4 regions of the Paludibacterium flexuosum genome follow, and region 3 is predicted to be linked to each of the others. Evidence: predicted binding sites of a transcription regulator. Region 3 holds the regulator's gene; each other region holds the start of a gene.
What was found. Region 3 encodes FNR, which switches genes on or off when oxygen is low (the NO sensors DNR and NnrR bind a similar motif). Its sites were predicted from a motif close to TTGATNNNNATCAA; they were not measured.
Positions count from the first base shown of each region.

Region 1 (4,651 bases), 890 kb from region 3:
CATCGTGGCGTCCAAGTCGTTTACCACGCCGGAAACCCTGCTCAACGCCCAGGCGGCGCGTCGCTGGCTGGTCGGTCATCTGGGCGAGGCCGCAGTGGCACAGCATTTTGTGGCGGTGTCCAGCAACCGCGAGGCCGTCACTCAGTTCGGTATTGATGCGCAGCATATGTTCGAATTCTGGGACTGGGTCGGCGGGCGTTTCTCCGTCTGGTCGGCCATCGGTCTGCCGGTGATGCTGTCGGTCGGCTTCGAGCGTTTCAGTGAGTTTCTGGCCGGTGGTCATGCGATGGACCGGCATTTCTTCGAAGCCCCCTTCGTGCGCAATATCCCGGTCATCCTGGCTTTGCTCGGGATCTGGTACAACACGTTCTACCGTGCGCATACCCATGCCATCATGCCCTATGACCATGGCCTGCGCCGTTTGCCGGCGCATATCCAGCAGCTGGACATGGAGTCCAACGGCAAGCGGGTCGGCCGCTATGGCGAGCGGCTGGACTTCGATACCGGCCCGGTGATCTGGGGTGAGGAGGGGGTCAACAGCCAGCATGCCTTCTTCCAGTTGCTGCATCAGGGGACCCGGCTGGTGCCGTGCGATTTCATCGTGCCGATGAACAGCCATGATGGCTGTGACCAGCAGCATCGGGTGCTGGTGGCCAACTGTCTGGCTCAGACTCAGGCGCTGATGCATGGCAAGACGGAAGCGGAGGTCCTGGCGGAAATCGGTGATCTGCCGGGCGATGTGATCGACATGCTGATGCCGCAGAAATTATTTCCGGGCAATCAGCCGTCCAATACCATCGCCCTTGATCAGCTCACGCCCTATACCCTGGGGATGCTGATGGCGATGTATGAGCACAAGGTGTTTGTGCAGGGGGTGATCTGGGGGATCAACTCCTTCGATCAGTGGGGGGTGGAGTACGGCAAGCAACTTGCCCGGGTGATTCTGCCTCAGCTCGATGGCGGCGATGCCGATCCGCACCATGATTGTTCCACGCAGGGACTGATCCGGCATTTTCAGCAACGTCGCGGTTAAGGACGGCATCAAGAGGAGCAGGGCGATGCAGCATGGTGCAGCAGACTGGTTTGAGCAGGCCGCGGCCTTGGCGCAGCGTCTGGGGCTGCAACTTCAGGCGCGCGCGCAATGCGTGGCGACGGCAGAGTCCTGCACCGGCGGGCTGATCAGCGGGGCGCTGACGGCCGTGCCCGGTTCTTCGGCCTGGTTCGGTTTTGGGTTTGTGACGTATAGCAATGAAGCCAAACAGCAATTGCTGGGCGTGGACGGCGACACCTTGCGGTGCCACGGGGCGGTCAGTGAGGCGACGGTGCGCCAGATGGCGCGCGGGGCCTGCCGGGCAGCCAAAGCCGACTGGGCGGTGGCGGTGTCCGGTGTGGCCGGCCCCGGAGGCGGCTCGGCAGACAAGCCGGTCGGTACCGTGTGGTTTGGCCTGGCAGGGCCGGATGGTGATGAAGCTTTCGTCTGCCATTTCGATGGCGATCGCGATGAGGTGCGCGGGCAGACCGTGCTGATGGCGTTGCAACGTTTGCTGGCACGCTGCGCGGCCGCCACCTCAGTCGTCTGAGGTCTTCGGCTTGCGCGCCCTGGGGTGGGCGGCATCGTAGACCTGGGCAAGATGCTGGTAGTCCAGGCTGGTATAGATCTGGGTGGTCGACAGGTTGGCGTGGCCGAGCAGTTCCTGTACGGCGCGCAAGTCCCCGGAGGATTGCAGCAGGTGCGATGCAAAGGAATGACGCAGCATGTGCGGATGGACGTGCTGTGTGGCGCCGCTCTTGAGACTCCACTCGGCAAGTCGCTTTTCGATCTGGCGTGCACCGAGCCGCCGGCCGCTCTGGCCGGTGAACAGGGCACTTTCCCCCGGTTCGGCCTGACGCTGACCCAGCCAGTCCTGCAGGGCGGCCCTGGCCACGCTGCCGACCGGCACGATGCGGGTCTTGTTGCCTTTGCCGGTGACGCGTGCCAGCGACTGCTCGAAGTCGATATCTTCCAGGTCCAGTCCGGCCAGCTCGGCCAGTCGCAATCCCGAAGAGTACATCAGTTCAAACATGGCTTTGTCGCGCAGCGCCAGCGGGGTGTCCGGCGTGACCCCATCCAGCAGTGCTGCCGTGGCATCGACGGCCAGGGCATGGGGCAGTCGTTTGCCTTCTTTCGGCGGGCGCAGTCCCTGGCAGGGGTTGTGGCTGGCTCGTTGCTGCCCGATCAGCCAGCCAAACAGGCCGCGCCAGGCGGAGAGCATGCGACCGATGCTGCGGCCGGACAGGCCGCCGGCATGCAGCCGGACAATGTAGTGACGGATGTCGCTGACGCTCAGCTGCCCGGCCGGCTTGTCGCCGGCCAGCTCGGTCAGGGTGTGCAGGTCGCGCCGGTAGGCGCCGACGGTATGGCGACTCTTGCCTTCGCGTTGCAGCGCGGCAAGAAAGTCCGCGCAGTCTTCAGTCCAGGGCATTTTGCGGTTGCTGGCTGCCGGCTGACCGCGGTTTTCTGATGATGGCGGCCTCGATGTCGCTCAGGGTGATGTCCCAGCGTTGCATCAGGTAGCGCAGCAGGGCCATTTCCGGCGGGCTGATGTCGCCATCCGCCTTGGCCACGTCCATGGCCAGGGCGCAAGTCAGCAGACGCTTGCTGCGGTCGGTGACTTCTTCCAGCAGCGTGTCGATGCGCTGGCGGTCGATCAGATGGATGGTGCCGTCTTGCTCGGCCTCGTCGGAGATGTCATCGCAATAGTCGACCAGCACCTGGGTGAACTGCTTGCGGCTCAGGCCGAGCAGGTCGTAGGTCATGATCTTTTCCAGCGCATCGAGTTCACGCTCGTCCATTTCACCATCGGTGATCATGAACATGGCGATGAAGCGGGCCATCGCCTGTGGGGAGTTGACGCGGTAGGGTCTCATGCGGGTGTTCCTCCTGCTAGCTGCGGCAGTCTCGCCAGAAAAGCTGGCGGAATCGGCGCTATTTTTCTGTGGGCGTAATCGAAAAATACGATACCTGTTTTCAATCTTGCCACTTCTTTGCCTGAGTTGTCATCGACAGCTTGGTAAATCATGTCAAAGCCATGGTGGCTGACATCAGTAATGCCCAGCTTCAGGCGCAGGCGGTTGCCATGAAAGACCTCGGCCTTATAGCTGATGGCTGCGTCTGCCATGATGATCCCACTGCCGGCGACGTCCAGTTCGCTATAGCCGAGCGACTGCAGGAATCGCAGTCGCGCTTCATGTGCATATCTTAAAATTGCATCATTGGCCATGTGATTGCCATAATTGATGTCGCCGATGCGAACTTCGAGCAGGGTTTCGAAGAGCACGGGGTCGGGTAAACTGATCTGAATTCGGGCCATGGGCATCTCTCGGTAGCAAGCCGTCAGTCTAATGGACTGTTTTAATCTGCATCAACCGTTTGGCAACCCGCTTTGCTAGACTGGTACTGACAGGGGACACATTCCCCAATGAAGGAGGGGCATCATGTACCAACGGATATTTGTGCCGGTAGACGATAGTGAAACCTCGAATCTGGCGCTGACAGAGGCCTGCAAGCTGGCCAGCGAGTGTGGCGCACAGGTGCGTATGGTGCACGTGGTGGACCTGGCGCAGTTTGGCTGGGGAGGGACCGAGTTCCTCGACGCCTCCGAATTGCAGAAATCGGTCAAGGAGGCCGGCGAGCAGGTGCTGCGTCAGGCGCATGAAAAGGCCGAGTCGCTGGGCGTGAAGCCGGAGTGCAAAATTCTGGAAAGCTGGGGCGACAAGATTGCCTCGGTGTTGCAAGAGGATGCCAATAGCTGGGGGGCCGATCTGGTGGTCATGGGGACCCACGGCTGGACCGGGGTGATGCATCTGCTGATGGGCAGCGTGGCCGAGGGCCTGCTCAAGACCTGCGATGTGCCGGTGCTGCTGGTGCGCTATAACGGCGAGTAATGGGTGACCGGTCGGTCATGAAAAAGGGCGGAAGCGCCATGCGCTTCCGCCCTTTGTCTGTCTGTCTGACTGGCGTGCCTGCTTAGCCCAGCAGCGCTTCTGCGCCGCCTTCCTGGGTTTCCATCTTGGCACGTACGGCCTTGCGCAGGCTCTTGTAGAGGTCCGGGTGGGTTTCTTTCAGATATTCCACGATTTCGAAGTCTTCGCGACGAACCTTCGACAGGTCAATCTGTTCAACATGCACCAGGCGCAGCAGTTCGCGCACCGGCTTCGGCATGTTGCGGCCGCTTTCATAGCGCGAGCCACCGGATTGGGTGACGCCGATACGGCTCCAGAACTCTTGTTGGTTCAGGCCGAGTTTGCGACGGATTTCACGCGGGTTGGTGATCTTTTCGAATAGTTTCATTTTTGATGTCCTCTCATTGGCAATGCGAAATCGGCTGTCTAATAGTTGTTCGGCATGACCGACAATCTAACAGTAGCAAAATATCTAAATTGGGTATCCCAAAACTTTGTAAAAAAATAGTAAAGCCTTGGCGTAAGTAATTTTGCGTAATGTTAGCTGAATCTTATGGTTGAGAACAATGGGATTTTATGCCAATGTCGCAATGACATACGTGCATGACATGAATTTGCATGATAGGGAGAGGGGAGGGGTGGCGAGCCTGACCCCCGGCACTTGCACGATGTGATTTTGGCTGCTTCCTTCCGGACCTGACCAGGTGAA
Region 1 is NZ_AP029060.1:802,570-807,220, reverse strand. Features, by position in the region: gene pgi (glucose-6-phosphate isomerase) at 1-1,033, shown strand, start outside; gene AACH39_RS03915 (CinA family protein) at 1,059-1,580, shown strand; gene xerC (tyrosine recombinase XerC) at 1,569-2,462, opposite strand; gene AACH39_RS03905 (TerB family tellurite resistance protein) at 2,449-2,907, opposite strand; gene AACH39_RS03900 (thioesterase family protein) at 2,904-3,350, opposite strand; gene AACH39_RS03895 (universal stress protein) at 3,475-3,924, shown strand; gene AACH39_RS03890 (helix-turn-helix domain-containing protein) at 4,007-4,330, opposite strand; RNA gene ffs (signal recognition particle sRNA small type) at 4,580-4,651, opposite strand, start outside.
Region 1: AACH39_RS03895 (universal stress protein) is a predicted target of FNR. The motif match lies at 3,392-3,405, and genes of this name have one in related genera.

Region 2 (4,651 bases), 1.8 Mb from region 3:
ATCAGCAGAATGTCATCGGCACGGCAGTAGCGAATCAGCGGGAAGACGGCCGGATTGGCGGCAAAGCCACCATCCCAGTAGTCTTCGCCATCGATGCTGACGGCCTGCTGCAGACTGGGCAGGCAGGCGGAAGCCAGCAGCGCGTCGGTCGACAGCTGCTGCTTGTCGAACAGACGCAGGCGCCCGCTGTTGGCCTGGGTCGCGGCGATGTAGATCTTGACCGGCGAGGCCTGGCGAATACGGTCAAAATCGAACAGCTCGTCGATGATGGCCCGCAGCGGGTTGTAGTCGAGCGGATTCAGCTGGTAGGGCGAAAACCAGCGCGAGAATTGCAGGGCCATCTGCAGCCCGGGGGGAATGGACAGATCGTCGCCGGGCATCATGGGCTGCAGCATTTCCGGCGGCAGACTGGCGCCGACACGCAGCCAGAAGGTCTCGAGGGTCGCGCGTGCGGCATCGGGACCACCGCAGGCCAGGCCGTGTGCCACGGCCACGGCGTTCATGGCGCCGGCACTGGTGCCGCTCAGTCCGTCAAAGCGGTACAGCCCGCTGGCCAGCAAGGCATCCAGCACGCCCCAGGTAAAGGCGCCGTGGGCGCCACCGCCTTGCAGCGCCAGGCTGAGGGAGGGTAAGGGAAGACGACGTCCGAACATGCTTGCCCCTCGTTATTGCATCGCAACAAGCATGGCATATGGCCGGACGTCTCACAAGCAAAGATCAGGAACGGGCCAACGCGACCTCGGGCTTGACGGCAGACGGGCTGGTTTCTTCCAGCGTATCGCGCTCCAGGTAGAAGTTGAGCGCGGCCACGCCGATGGCACCACCGGCGATATTGCCCAGGGTCGCCGGGATCAGGTTGTGCAGGGTCGAGGCCCAGTCGGGCGTAACGCCGGCCGAGGCAAACCAGCTCAGGCTGAAGAATGCCATGTTGGCAATGCTGTGCTCATAGCCGCTGAAGAAGAACACGAACACCAGCAGCATGGTCATGGCCAGCTTGGCCATGTCGTTGGTCAGGCGCAGCGGTACCCAGACGGCCAGGCAGATGATCCAGTTGCACAGCGCGCCCTTGAAGAAAATCGCCCAGCTGTCGGCATGCACCTTGTGACCGATCACATCGAACAGCAGGTGATCGGCCGGCAGGTGAGCCAGGGCCCCGGTCTGGGCATACATCAGCGCCAGCAGCAGCGCACCGACGAAATTGCCGCCGTAGACCAGCAGCCAGCTCTTGGCCAGCTCCGGCCAGCTGACACGGCGCGACAGCACGCCGACGGTCATGTACATGACATTACTGGTAAACAGCTCGGTCTTGCTGACGATGATGGTGCACAGTGCGGTACCGAAGAAGCCGGCACTGGCGGCGTAGTACAGCGGCGACCCGGCCAGATGCAGTGTCTGCCCAAGCTGCAGGCTGACGATCAGCACCACGGCAATCAGGGCCCCGGCCATGACGGCACTCATGAAATAGCGCAGGGGGGCGGCATTCATGATCTGACGCTTGCGCGCGGATTCAGCAACAACGTAGGGAAGCGGGTGAAGAGTAGCCATAAGATTCCAAGCGCTCCGGATCGGCCGGGCCGATCAAATCAGTGGGTTTCGATGACGAAAAAATATTCCAAAACGAAAAAATACAACTGGAAGGTGCGTTTGCAATCACCAGGAGCCATTCGCCAACCGGCCAGCAAATCACTATATACATTGATTTTTTGAAAGATTACCCAGATTCAAAAAACAACACATTGATCTCAAACAAACATTTTATGTTCGTTTACGATCATTCCGGTGCGTAAAAAAACCCGCTTTTGCGGGATCTGCTTGCTGACAAACCTTTGTCTGCATCACGGACGCGCCCTTGCAGGGCAAGGGCGGGCATGCGTGCGAATCTTTGATTCGCTCAGCGGGGATTGAATTTCAATGGACAGGCGGGGAAATCAGTCCGTTGGCGACAGGGCCCGGCGGTGCCGGGCCCTGCAAACCGGTCGCCCTCCCCCTTTGCCAACACAGCCTGCCCCGCACCCAAGGGGCAGGATCATGGCTTTCCGGTCAGAGCTGCTGCAACTCCAGCAGGTAGCCAATGTTCTTCCATTGACTGACCTCCTGGCGCAGGGCATTGGCCGTCAGCGGGTTGGCCGCCAGCCAGTCGCGCTCCAGCGTCAGGGTAAAGCCGCGCGGATGGGGCTTGAGATCCAGCCGGCCGGGCAAGGTATTGTCATGGCGACTGCGATAGAACAGCACGGCCATGCGCAGGCAGACGATGGCCACCCACAGCATGCGGTCGTTGATATAGGGCAACAGCTTGCCCATGTCGCCACGGTGGCCCAGCACGATCTGGCCGAGCGCCGTTTGTTCGCGCCGGGAAAAACCGGGCATATCGGCATATTGCAGAATATAGGCCGAGTGCTTGTGATAGGCGGTATGCGCGATCGACAGACCGATTTCATGCAGACGGCCCGCCCAGATCAGCAGCTTGAGCCAGTCCTGGTCCAGATCTTCGCCGCACACCTTGCGGAACAGACTTTCAGCCAGAACGGTTACCCGCTTCATCTGCTCGACATCGACATGGTAGCGGCGGCAGAACTGATTGACCGTGGTTTCGCGCATATCGTGTTCGCGCTGGCGGCCGAGCAGGTCGTACAGCACCCCGTCGCGCAGCGCCCCTTCGGCCACCGTCATCTTGCTGATTTCCAGCTCCTCGAAGATGCCGATCATGATCGCCAGGCCACCCGGCAATACCGGGGCACGATCTGCTTTCAGGCCATTGAGCGTAATGTTCTTCACATGGCCGCGCCGCAGCATCTCGGCACGCAGCTGCTCCATGCCTTCCAGGGTGATGTCCGCCGGGGTGTAATCATTGATTTCGAGGATGTCGCGCAGCGAACGGGCCGTGCCGGAAGTCCCGACCGCCAGTTGCCACTCTTCCGGCCGGAAGGCGTGACGAATGCGCTGGATTTCGTTGCGTGCCGCCAGGGTGGCATCACGAAACTGGCTTTTGCCCAGCTTGCCGTCAGGGAAGAAGCGCAGGCTGTAGCTGACGCAGCCCAGCGGCAGGCTTTCCGTCACCAGGGCGCGATACTGGCTGCCGATGATGAACTCGGTCGAGCCGCCGCCAATATCGACCACCAGACGACGCTCGCGGGTCGCCGGCAGGGAGTGGGCCGCCCCCAAATAGATCAGACGGGCCTCTTCGCGGCCGGCGATGATTTCGATCGGAAAACCGAGCAGGGTTTCGGCCCGCTCGATGAAAGCCGGGGCATTCTTCGCCACGCGCAGGGTATTGGTACCAACCACGCGCACCTGACCGGGGGCGAAGCCGCGCAGGCGCTCGCCAAAGCGGGCCATGCAGGCCAGCGCGCGCTGCTGGGTATCATCGTCGAGCACCTTGTCTCGCCCGAGGCCGGCGCCCAGACGCACGGTTTCCTTCAGGGCATCCAGGGTATAGAGCTGATCGTCGACCAGGCGCGAGATTTGCAGCCGGAAGCTGTTCGACCCCAGGTCGACCGTCGCCAGCACGTCGTAAGAAGGTTGTGATTCGGTAGTCAAGGCAGCCCCTTCGGCGGAGGGTTTGGTGAATACCCCATGCCGGGGCATATCTTCATCATATAAGCATAAAAAAAGCGGCAACCGAATGTTACCGCTGTTTTGCCGAGGCCGTCACCCCTGTGTTTAGTACGTCGTCGTCATCAGACGCCCGTCGCTGCATTCAGCTTGGCTTCCGGCGGCAGGTGACGGATATCCGTCCCCTTGACCAGATAGACCACATACTCGGAGATATTGGTGGCATGGTCACCGATACGCTCGATGGCCTTGGCCATGAACAGGGTATCGATCGACATGCTGATGGTGCGCGGGTCTTCCATCATGAAGGTAATCAGCTGGCGCAGCTCGGCATTGAAATCGTCGTCCAGACGGCGATCTTCGCGCTCCAGCTCCTCGGCCGCACTGACATCCATGCGGGCAAAGGCATCCAGTGCGCGACGCACCATGCCCAGCGCCACCTCGGCCATCTTGCGGATCTCACGGAAGCGCGGCACCTGATAACGTTCGGTCTGGTAAATGGTCTTGCCCATGCGCGCGATTTTCTGCGCCTCGTCACCGATCCGCTCCAGATCGGTAATGGTCTTGATGACCGTCATCACCATGCGCAAGTCACTGGCCGCCGGCTGGCGGCGGGCAATGATGTGGGTGCAGTCGTCGTCAATGGAGACTTCCATGGCGTTGACCTGGGTATCCTGATCCACCACCTTCTGCAGCTTCTCGATATCGCCGGCCATCAGCGCCTCGATCGCCGAGCGGATCTGCTGCTCGACCAGGCCGCCCATCTGCAGCACGCGCGTACGCACGTTTTCCAGCTCGAGATCAAACTGTTTGGAAGTATGTTCAGCCATTTACGCCTCATGCATTTGAAACTGATAAACGCGGATTTTAAACCGGCCAGATGACAGTCAGATGACAGTTCATGCTGGCCGGATCAACAGCGAGATTACTTGAGAATTTCCACACCGCTCTGGCGGCCGAGTACCAACACGTCGGCACGACGTTTGGCAAACAGGCCGTTGGTGACGACACCGGCGATCTGGTTGAGGGTCTCTTCCAGTTCGACCGGTTTGCTGATTTTCAGGCCGTGCACGTCCAGAATGATGTTGCCGTTGTCAGT
Region 2 is NZ_AP029060.1:3,498,996-3,503,646, reverse strand. Features, by position in the region: gene AACH39_RS16630 (patatin-like phospholipase family protein) at 1-653, opposite strand, end outside; gene AACH39_RS16625 (formate/nitrite transporter family protein) at 718-1,545, opposite strand; gene ppx (exopolyphosphatase) at 2,041-3,537, opposite strand; gene phoU (phosphate signaling complex protein PhoU) at 3,678-4,382, opposite strand; gene rpiA (ribose-5-phosphate isomerase RpiA) at 4,478-4,651, opposite strand, start outside.
Region 2: AACH39_RS16625 (formate/nitrite transporter family protein) is a predicted target of FNR. The motif match lies at 1,737-1,750, and genes of this name have one in related genera.

Region 3 (4,651 bases):
GACGAGGTGGAAGGCATGTGCGCCCATCTGGATCAGACCATGGCACATATCGGCTACTACGAGCGCCGCAATGGCGAACGGCTGATGCGCCGCATGCGCACCCTGTTCCATCGGGCCGGCGTTCTGCGCGAAGAGGTCGACATCCTGCGCGGCTTCTTCAAGCAGGTGATGCGTGCGGCTGACGGGCATGTTCCTCCCGACAAGTCCTGAGCTGCCCTGGCGCCAGCCTGCGGTGCGTGATCTGGCCTGTCTGCTGACCGGCCGCGCACCCTGGCTCACGCCAGACGACCTGCCCGATGCGCTGCTGCTGGGGGCCGACGGGATGAGGCGCCTGGCGATGCTGGACAACGATCCGGCGCCACTGCGCCGCTGGCTGGCGGCTCGTCCCGTCAGGCGGCTTGGCCACTATGCCGAGCAACTGCTGGCTTTCTGGTTTGACCATTCCCCCCATATCGAGCTGGTTGCGCACAATCTGGTGCTGCGCGACAAAGGGCTGACGCTGGGTGAGTTCGACTTCCTGCTGCGTATTGATGGCCAGCCCTGGCATCTGGAAACCTGCAGCAAATTCTATCTGCAGTGCGGAAAGGGGGCGTCAGGCCTGGTGGGCCCCAGTCTGCGCGATGCCTGGCTGCTGAAACAGGACAAGCTGGCTCAGCAATTGAGGCTGAGTCGCCATGCGCTGGCCCGACAAGTCCTGCCGCCGGGGTTTGAGGCACCGCGCACCGGGGCACTGGTGCGTGGCTGCTTTTTTTACCGTCAGGCGCCTGACGAGGCGGCATTCGCGCCGGCAACCCAATGGCAAGGCTGGATGGCTGACTGCGAACAGCCCTGGCCCTGTCGCGACGCCTCCAGTCGCTGGCTGTGGCTGCCGCGCATGCGCTGGCTGTCGCCGGCGCTGGCCGCCAGCGGCGAGGTGGGGTCGGCACAGGCCCTGCGTGTGCAGATGACACAAGCCGAGGCGCCTCAAATGGTGGCGGAAATGGTGGCAGAGGAGGGGGGATGGCGCGAATTGCGGCGCGGCTTTGTTCTGCCGTCGCGCTGGCCGGATGCCGGGCGGCTGGTGCAGCTGCAGCAGCAAATGCCAACGGGCGCCTGCTGAGCGGCGCCCGTTGTCGGGACTGGCAAGTTACTCCGCGTTGTTGGAGTGGATGCAGCCGGCGATCAGTTGCTTGAGTTCTTCCGGTTTCACCAGCTGAATGTGCTTGTGATCGACGCTGATCCAGCCCTGTTGCTGGAACTTCGACAGCGTGCGGCTGACGGTTTCCAGTTTCAGGCCGAGGAAGCTGCCGATTTCCTCGCGGCTCATGCGCAGGATGAAGTCATTGGCGGCGAAGCCACGGATGGCCAGACGCTGGGACAGGTTGAGCAGGAACGCGGCCAGACGCTCTTCTGCCTTCATGTTGCCAAGAAGCAACATGACGTTCTGATCGCGGACAATCTCGCGGCTCATCAGGCGGAAGAAATGGTGCTGCAGGCTGGGGATGTCGCGACCAAGGCTCTCGATTCGATTGAACGGCAGTTCGCAGACTTCGCTGTCTTCCAGGGCGATGGCATCGCAGCCATGGATGTTGGAAGACACGCCATCCAGCCCCATCAGCTCGCCGGACATCAGGAAGCCCGTGACCTGCTCGCGGCCATCCTGGCTGGAGACGCAGGTCTTGAAGAAGCCGGTGCGCACGGCGAACAGCGACTTGAAGCCCTCGCCGCTGCGGAACAGATACTCGCCCCGTTTGATGCGACGGCTCTGGCGGATGACGGCATCAAGCTGCGTCATCTCTTCGCGATTCAGTCCGACGGGCAGGCAGAGTTCGCGCAAGCTGCAGTTGGAGCAGGAGAGCTTGAGCGCATGCAATTGGATGGTGGTCTGGTCAGTCATGCCGTTTTTTGAGCAACCTTTAATTGAACCTTGACTCTTGTCAAAGCGGAATTCAAATGTTTTCCGCAAATTTACCAGCCCACCACCGGTTTTTCCATCAAATACCGACATGACCACCATCCATTCGTTTTCTCCGGAGCATTTCGAGTTCGATCGACAACTGATCGAACGGCTGGAAGGCTCCGGCCCGAGATACACCTCATACCCGACTGCAGACCGCTTTCATGCGGATTTCGGCGAGGCCGATTATCGTCATTGGCTCAAACAGCGTCGCATCGGGGCGAATAGTAAAGCTGTATCATTATATGCTCATTTACCATTTTGCAATACTGTTTGCTATTACTGTGCCTGTAACAAGATCATCACCAAGGACAAGAGCAAGGCAGATATCTACCTCGACTACCTGGAAAAAGAGGTAGAAATGGTGGCAAATGCCGTCGGTGAGCGAGAAAAAGTCATTCAGTTGCATTTTGGTGGCGGTACGCCGACCTTCTTGTCGGATGCGCAACTCGAACGACTGATGAATATCCTGCGCGGGCATTTCGACTTTTTGCCGGAAGGTGAATATTCCATCGAGATTGATCCGCGCAAGGTGGGGCGCGAGACGATCTTCAAACTGGCGTCATTCGGTTTCAACCGCATCAGTGTCGGGGTGCAGGATCTGGAACCGCGCGTGCAGGAGGCCGTCAACCGGGTGCAGAGCCTGGACGAGACACTGGAAGTGATTCAGGCGGCGCGCGAGGCAGGTTTCAAATCGGTCAGTATCGACCTGATCTACGGGCTGCCGTTTCAGACGCAAAGCTCCGTGGCGCGGACCATTGAGCAGGTCATCGCCATCAGTCCGGACCGCATTGCGCTATACAATTACGCCCACTTGCCAACGCTGTTCATGCCGCAACGGCGTATCGACGAAGCCGACCTGCCGTCGTCTTCAGTGAAATTGGATATTTTACAACACTCGGTGCGTCAACTGACCGAGGCGGGCTATGTGTTCATCGGCATGGATCACTTCGCCAAGCCCGATGATGACCTGGCGGTTGCCTTGCGTCAGGGGCGTCTGCAGCGCAATTTTCAGGGCTATTCCACCTACGCCGACTGCGACATGCTGGCCTTCGGGGTGTCCTCGATCGGCAAGGTGGGACCTTGCTATAGCCAGAACGAGAAAGAGCTGGATGCCTACTATGCGGCGCTGGACGCCGGCCGCCTGCCGGTGATGCGTGGACTGGTGCTGGACAGTGACGACATTCTGCGCCGCTCGATCATCCAGGCGCTGATGTGCCGTTTCTCTTTGTCGTTCGAGGCCATCGAGGAAATCTTCAATATCAATTTCGCCCATTACTTTGCGGAAGAGATCCCGAAGCTGCGCGAGATGCAGCAGATGGGCCTGCTGCATTTTGACGGCGACTTCCTGACCGTTGAACCGAAGGGGCGATTCCTGATCCGCAATGTGGCCATGCTGTTCGATCGCCATCTGCGCGAGCGCCAGACCAAGGCCCGTTACTCCAAGGTGATCTGAGCGGTGTCCCGTCTGCTTAACGGGGTACTGCTGGCCCTGGTGGCTGTCGCCTACGGCCTGTGGTTTGGCCTGCGACTACTGGGCTGGCCGTTCGCCTGGCTGTGGCAGCAGCGACCACGCAGCAAATGAAAAAGCCGGCGGATGCCGGCTTTTTTTGCATGCATACGGCCATGGGCGTGTGTTACACCACCAGGCTTTCGATGCGGGCGATGATCATGTCGATGGCCGGGTCATTGCTGCCATGCGGCAGGATCACGTCGGCAAAGCGCTTGGTCGGCTCGATGAACTGGTTATGCATCGGTCGCACCGTCGACATGTACTGATCGATGACGTGCTGCATCGAGCGGGCACGTTCGACGATGTCGCGCTGCAGCCGGCGGATGAAACGCACATCCGGGTCGGTGTCGACAAAGATTTTCAGCGACATCATGTCGCGCAGCGCCGCATCGTACAGAGAGTAGAAGCCTTCGATCAGAATCACCGGTGCCGGCACGACGGTACGGGTTTCATGGCTTCGGGTGTGGATCGAGAAATCATAAATCGGCATGTCGATCGGCACGCCGTTGCGCAGGTCATCGATGTGCGACATCAGCAGCGGCCAGTCGAAGGCATGCGGATGGTCGTAGTTGGTCAGCAGCCGCTGCTCGAAGGTCAGCGCACTCTGATCACGATAGTAGTTGTCCTGGATGATGACCGCTGCCTTGTCGGTGCCGATGGTTTCGACCAGTTGGCGAGTTACGGTGGTCTTGCCGCTGCCGCTGCCGCCGGCGATGCCGATGATGAAAGGTGTGGTCATGATGTGCTGTCGGAAAAGGCCGATATTTTAATGAAAAGGTAATCAGCGCGCCAGTGCTGTTTCTGCCTCGGCCTCGCGAATCCATTGCTGCATGGCCGGCAGAGACAGCATGTGTTCGGCGTACTGTTCGGCCAGACCGGTCAAGACATAATCATAGCTGACGAAGCGGGTGACGACCGGCGCAAAGAAGGCATCCGCCAGGGTGAAGTGGCCGAACAGGAAGGGGCCAACGGCTTCATGTTGCTGGCGCAGACTTTGCCAGATCTCGAGCACGCGGTGGATGTCGCGTTGCAGTTCCGCGGTCAGCGGCGGGGTGGCGTGGCGCCCGCAAATATCAAATGGCATTGCCTGACGCAGGGTGGGGAAGCCGCTGTGCATCTCGGCCACCACCGAGCGTGCCTGAGCCCGTTCGGCACTGCCTTGTGGCCACAGGCGGGCATGAGGAAAGCACTCCGCCAGGTAT
Region 3 is NZ_AP029060.1:1,697,553-1,702,203, reverse strand. Features, by position in the region: gene AACH39_RS08040 (RNA methyltransferase) at 1-210, shown strand, start outside; gene AACH39_RS08035 (DUF1853 family protein) at 188-1,099, shown strand; gene fnr (fumarate/nitrate reduction transcriptional regulator Fnr) at 1,127-1,876, opposite strand; gene hemN (oxygen-independent coproporphyrinogen III oxidase) at 1,986-3,392, shown strand; gene AACH39_RS08020 (hypothetical protein) at 3,396-3,521, shown strand; gene udk (uridine kinase) at 3,574-4,188, opposite strand; gene AACH39_RS08010 (glutathione S-transferase family protein) at 4,231-4,651, opposite strand, start outside.

Region 4 (4,651 bases), 320 kb from region 3:
ATGTAGAGCGCAAACAGGACCAGCCCCTGCAGATTGAACAGCCCCCAGACCTTGATGGTCGGGATGAAGGCACCAATCAGCAGCGCGTAGACCGGCAGGCGCGCCGAGCAGGTCATCAGCGGGGCGACCAGAATGGTGGTCCAGCGGTCGCGCGCATCGGTAATGCTGCGCGTGCCGATGATGCCGGGAATCGCGCAGGCAAAGCTCGACAGCAGGGGGATGAACGAGCGGCCGGTCAGACCGACGGAAACCATCAGGCGGTCCAGCAGGAAGGCTGCCCGCGGCAGGTAGCCCGACTCTTCCAGTACCAGGATGAAGAAGAACAGCACCAGGATTTCCGGCAGGAAGCCGAGTACCGTGCCCAGACCCGCCAGGACGCCATCGCAGATCAGGCCCCGCAGCGGACCATCCGGCAGGCTGGCGCCGACCAGTTGGCTCAATCCGTCAAAGCCATCGCCAATGGCATCGGTCAGCGGCTTGCCCAGCGAATACACCGCCTGGAAAACCAGGAACATTACTGCCGCCAGGATGATCGGTCCGATGACCGGGTGCAGGGTCCAGCGGTCAATGGTATCGACCATTCTGTCCGAGGCATGCGGCATGGTGACGGTGGTGCGCAGCAGGTCGCGTACGGCTTCGTGCACATCCTGCCCGTCGCCGGCACGGGCTTCGGCGTCATGGGCCGGGATGCCCTGATCGACCAGCGCGATCAGGTCACGAGCCCCGCCACGGCGCACAGCAACGGTCTGCACCACCGGCATGCCCAGGCGGTGCGACAGCGCTTCAACATCAATGTGGATGCCACGACGGCGCGCGGCATCCATCATGTTCAGCGCCAGCACCATCGGCCGGCCCAGGCGCTGGACCTCCAGCACGAAACGCAGGTGCAGGCGCAGGTTGGTGGCATCGGCGACACAGACGATCATGTCCGGAATGGCTTCTCCCGGGTATTGCCCCATCAGCACGTCGCGCGTGATGCGCTCATCCGGACTGGCGGATTCGAAACTGTAGGCGCCGGGCAAATCTAGCAGGCGGATCTTGCGACCGGAGGGCGCGGTAAAGCGGCCTTCCTTGCGCTCGACCGTGACACCGGCGTAGTTGGCCACCTTCTGACGGGCACCGGTCAGTTGATTGAACAAGGCGGTCTTGCCGCAGTTGGGGTTGCCCACCAGGGCAATACGCAGTGCTGCCTCAGTCATGAGCGGTCTCCCGGTTGATGACCACGCGGCGAGCCTCGGCCTGGCGCAGGGCAAAGCGCGTCGAGCCGATCTGGATTAGCAGCGGATCGCCGCCCCAGGGGGCTCGGGCCACCACGCGCACCGGTTCACCCGGTACGAAACCGAGGTCGCGCAGGCGCTGGGAAATGGTGTCGGGTGAATGAACATCGTCGACATGGTCGACGATGGCCTGGGCGTGGGTGGGGAGGTCGGTAAGCGTCATGGCGCGGTCTTAAATAATAATCGTTCTCATTATCTTCCAGCCAAGACCCGATTGGCAATACTTGCTGTGGGGGAATTGCCGCTTGCTTGATGTCGGTCAAGCCGCAGGGTACCGGGTGTTGCGGGTTCGCACCCGTGCGGGAATGGTCAGCAAAGATCGCGCCCGCCGCAGCGGGCGCGATGCGCGGCGCTCAGGCCAGAACCTTGCGTCTTGGCATCAGCACCTTGCCCAGCAGGCTGACCGGCGAGCCCAGCCCGGCAGGGACATTCAGACGTTGTCGCAGCCAGAGCATGACGCCCGGCACCAGCCGGACGAACTGCTCGGCGGCACAATGACCGGCTCGGTCGATCAGCCAGATCTCGGCATTGTCCTTGCCGGCAAAGCCCAGCGTGTCCTGACGGCTGACATAGGGATCATTGCTGCCGTTGATGACCAGCAGCGGCACCCTGGGGGCCCCCGCGAGCAGTCCCTGGTGTGCCAGGGAAAACTCCTGTACCAGTTGCCGCGCCTGCGAGTCATCCGGCATCTCCGCCAGTTGCATGGCATTGGCGATGGTCCCGGTCAGGGCATTGTTCAGTGCCAGCGGGCTGGCGCCGGGCTGGGTGTCGAAGCCGACCGGACCGCCGATGTCGACCGCCGCATCGACACTGCCGAGCATCGCCAGCTTGGCCGCCCAGTGTCCGCCAATGCTGATGCCGAGCATGCCGCAACGGGCTTCGGGGTCGCGCAACTGCTGGATGACCTGCTCGTAGACCAGGTGGCTCTCCGGTTGCAGCGGCAGGGTGGTCTCTCCGGTGCCGGGCATGTCCAGCACACAGACACGCATGCCACCGAAACGCGCCAGTGTCAGTGCCAGTTTGTGCAGCTCGAATTTGCCGATGTACACGCCGCCACTGAGGCAGAGGAGGGGGCGCGGGCGACGGGTGGTTTTCGCCGGTTCGAACAGGTGCACCATGATCTGCGCAGCGCCGGTCGGCAACTGCACCGTCAGTGCCTTGCGGCTGAAATGACAGGGAAATTCGGGGGCCGCGCGCAGATAGCAGCGGATCTGGTCGGCGAGCGCCTGCTGCCGTTCCGGTGTGTTGATGACCGGGAAGCGCGCCGCACCGTGGCAGGCCGAGGCCTCCAGCCAGCGCCCGGCGCGTTCGGCCTGCATGGCATGCAAGGTCCACTCATGTGTCCAGGCCCCCGGACCGGTGCCCCAGAAGTTGGTGACATGGCTGCGCACCTGGCGCAGCGATTTGCCGGAAATCCCCTGGGCTTTCAGTTGCCAGGCACGTTCGTCAAACAGCGCCCGGTAGTCCAGATCAAAGGTAAACATGCAGTTTCAAGTCCCTTGCTGATGGCCTGCATATGGCGTCAAACGACGCGGACAGGCAACGGCATTGCGCGAATGCGGTTAAAGGCGGCTTATTATGATAATAAATTCACTATCATGACAACTTGATAATGGTCAGTACGCGGCGGCGACGCGCTTGAGGTGCGTGACGTCGTGGCGAGTGCGGCGAGTCTTGGTGCCGCCATGCTAATGGCATTGCCTGTTGACGACAACCGCTTTGCCGACATGGCAAGGCGCCTCCCTCCTGGCCTGCGAGGGTTTTTCTCTGCAGGACGCCCGTTTTGCACACATCATGCGATAATATCTTCACATAAAGAAAAATGGTGGCGCCAATCTGGCCTGCCGGGTTTGTGAGGGGAGTTTCCGGATGTTCAAGAATTGGTCGATCAGACAAAAAATCCTGATCAGTGTGGCGGTGATCCTGACGGCATCGCTGCTGGTGCTGGCGCTGGTCTCGGCGCATCTGTTCCGCAGTGTGCTGACCGAGCGGCTGGAGCAGCACGAGCTGGTCAAAACGGTGGAAGCCATCCGCAATGATATCGATGCGGCTGTGGCCTTGCCGCTGCACCAGACCCGCCAGATGGCGCGCAACAGCTATGTGCTGGACTGGTTGAGTGCCGGAGAGCCGGCCAGCGGTGTGCCGGCTTTCCAGCACTATGCCGCCGAGGTGAAGAAGGCGACCGGTGCCAGCATCATTTCCTGGTCGTCCGAAGCCACGCTGAACAATTATGGCGATACCTTCCTGGTCAAGGTGCATCCGGACGGTGCCGACAAATGGTTCAAGGATTTTCTGGCCAGTGGGCGAGACAGCGAGTTCAACCTCGGGGTTGAAGACGGCAAGAGTCAGGTGATGATGTTTGTTGATGTCCTGGCGCATGACGCGCATGGCCATCGTTCGATTGCCGCACTGGGCTTTGACGTGACCGCCATGGCCGAGCGCATCCGCAAGATGGCGGTTGGCGACAAGGGACAGGTGTTCGTGGTGGATGATCAGGGCAAGATCCAGATTCATCGCGACCCGTCACTGGTCAAGGTGGGGGACAAAGTCGCCATGGCCAGCCTGCCGGGCATGGCGGACGTTGCTGCCGGGCTGCTGAACAAGACCGCCTTCAATCTGGCGCATTTCACCGGGCCGGATGGTCCGATGGTGGTGGCTTCCAGTTACCTGCCGAGTGCCAACTGGTTTGTGGTGGTGCAGATTCCGGAAGACGAAGTCTATGGGGCCCTGAGCCACACCATGCTGTGGCTGGCCCTGCTGGATGTTCTGGTGCTGGCGGTCGCGCTGCTGCTGATTTTTACCGTATCGGGCAGCATTACCCGGCCGATTGCCCAGCTGCGCGACGCCATGCGCTCCCTGACTTCCGGGCACGGCGATCTGACCATGCGCCTGCCGGTGGAGAGTGGCGACGAGTCTGGCCAGGTGGCCGAGGCCTTCAATGCCTTCATGGCGCAACTGCACGCGATGTTCCTGCGGGTCCGCGATCAGTCCCGGCTGCTGGGCGCCGGTGTCGAGCAGTTGTCCCAGATGAATGTGCGGCTGGAGCAGGGGTCGCGCGCCAATGCCGACATGGCGGAAGCCACGGCGGCCACCATCGAACAGATGACGGTCAGCATTTCTCATATTGCCCAGAGCAGCCATGCGACCGCCGGGATCATTGCCGATGCCGGGGCGTTGACCGATCAGAGTACCGACTCGGTGCGCAAGGTATCCGGCGAGATTGGTACGGTCGCCCAGTCCATGGACGGGGTGACGCAGCTGGTGGGCGACCTGGAGTCCCGCTCCGGGCAGGTCGGCAGCATTGCCGGGGTCATCAAGGATATTGCCGATCAGACCAATCTGCTGGCACTCAATGCCGCCATTGAGGCGGCGCG
Region 4 is NZ_AP029060.1:1,381,877-1,386,527, reverse strand. Features, by position in the region: gene AACH39_RS06580 (ferrous iron transporter B) at 1-1,199, opposite strand, end outside; gene AACH39_RS06575 (FeoA family protein) at 1,192-1,440, opposite strand; gene AACH39_RS06570 (alpha/beta hydrolase) at 1,631-2,761, opposite strand; gene AACH39_RS06565 (methyl-accepting chemotaxis protein) at 3,147-4,651, shown strand, end outside.
Region 4: AACH39_RS06575 (FeoA family protein) is a predicted target of FNR. The motif match lies at 1,527-1,540, and genes of this name have one in related genera.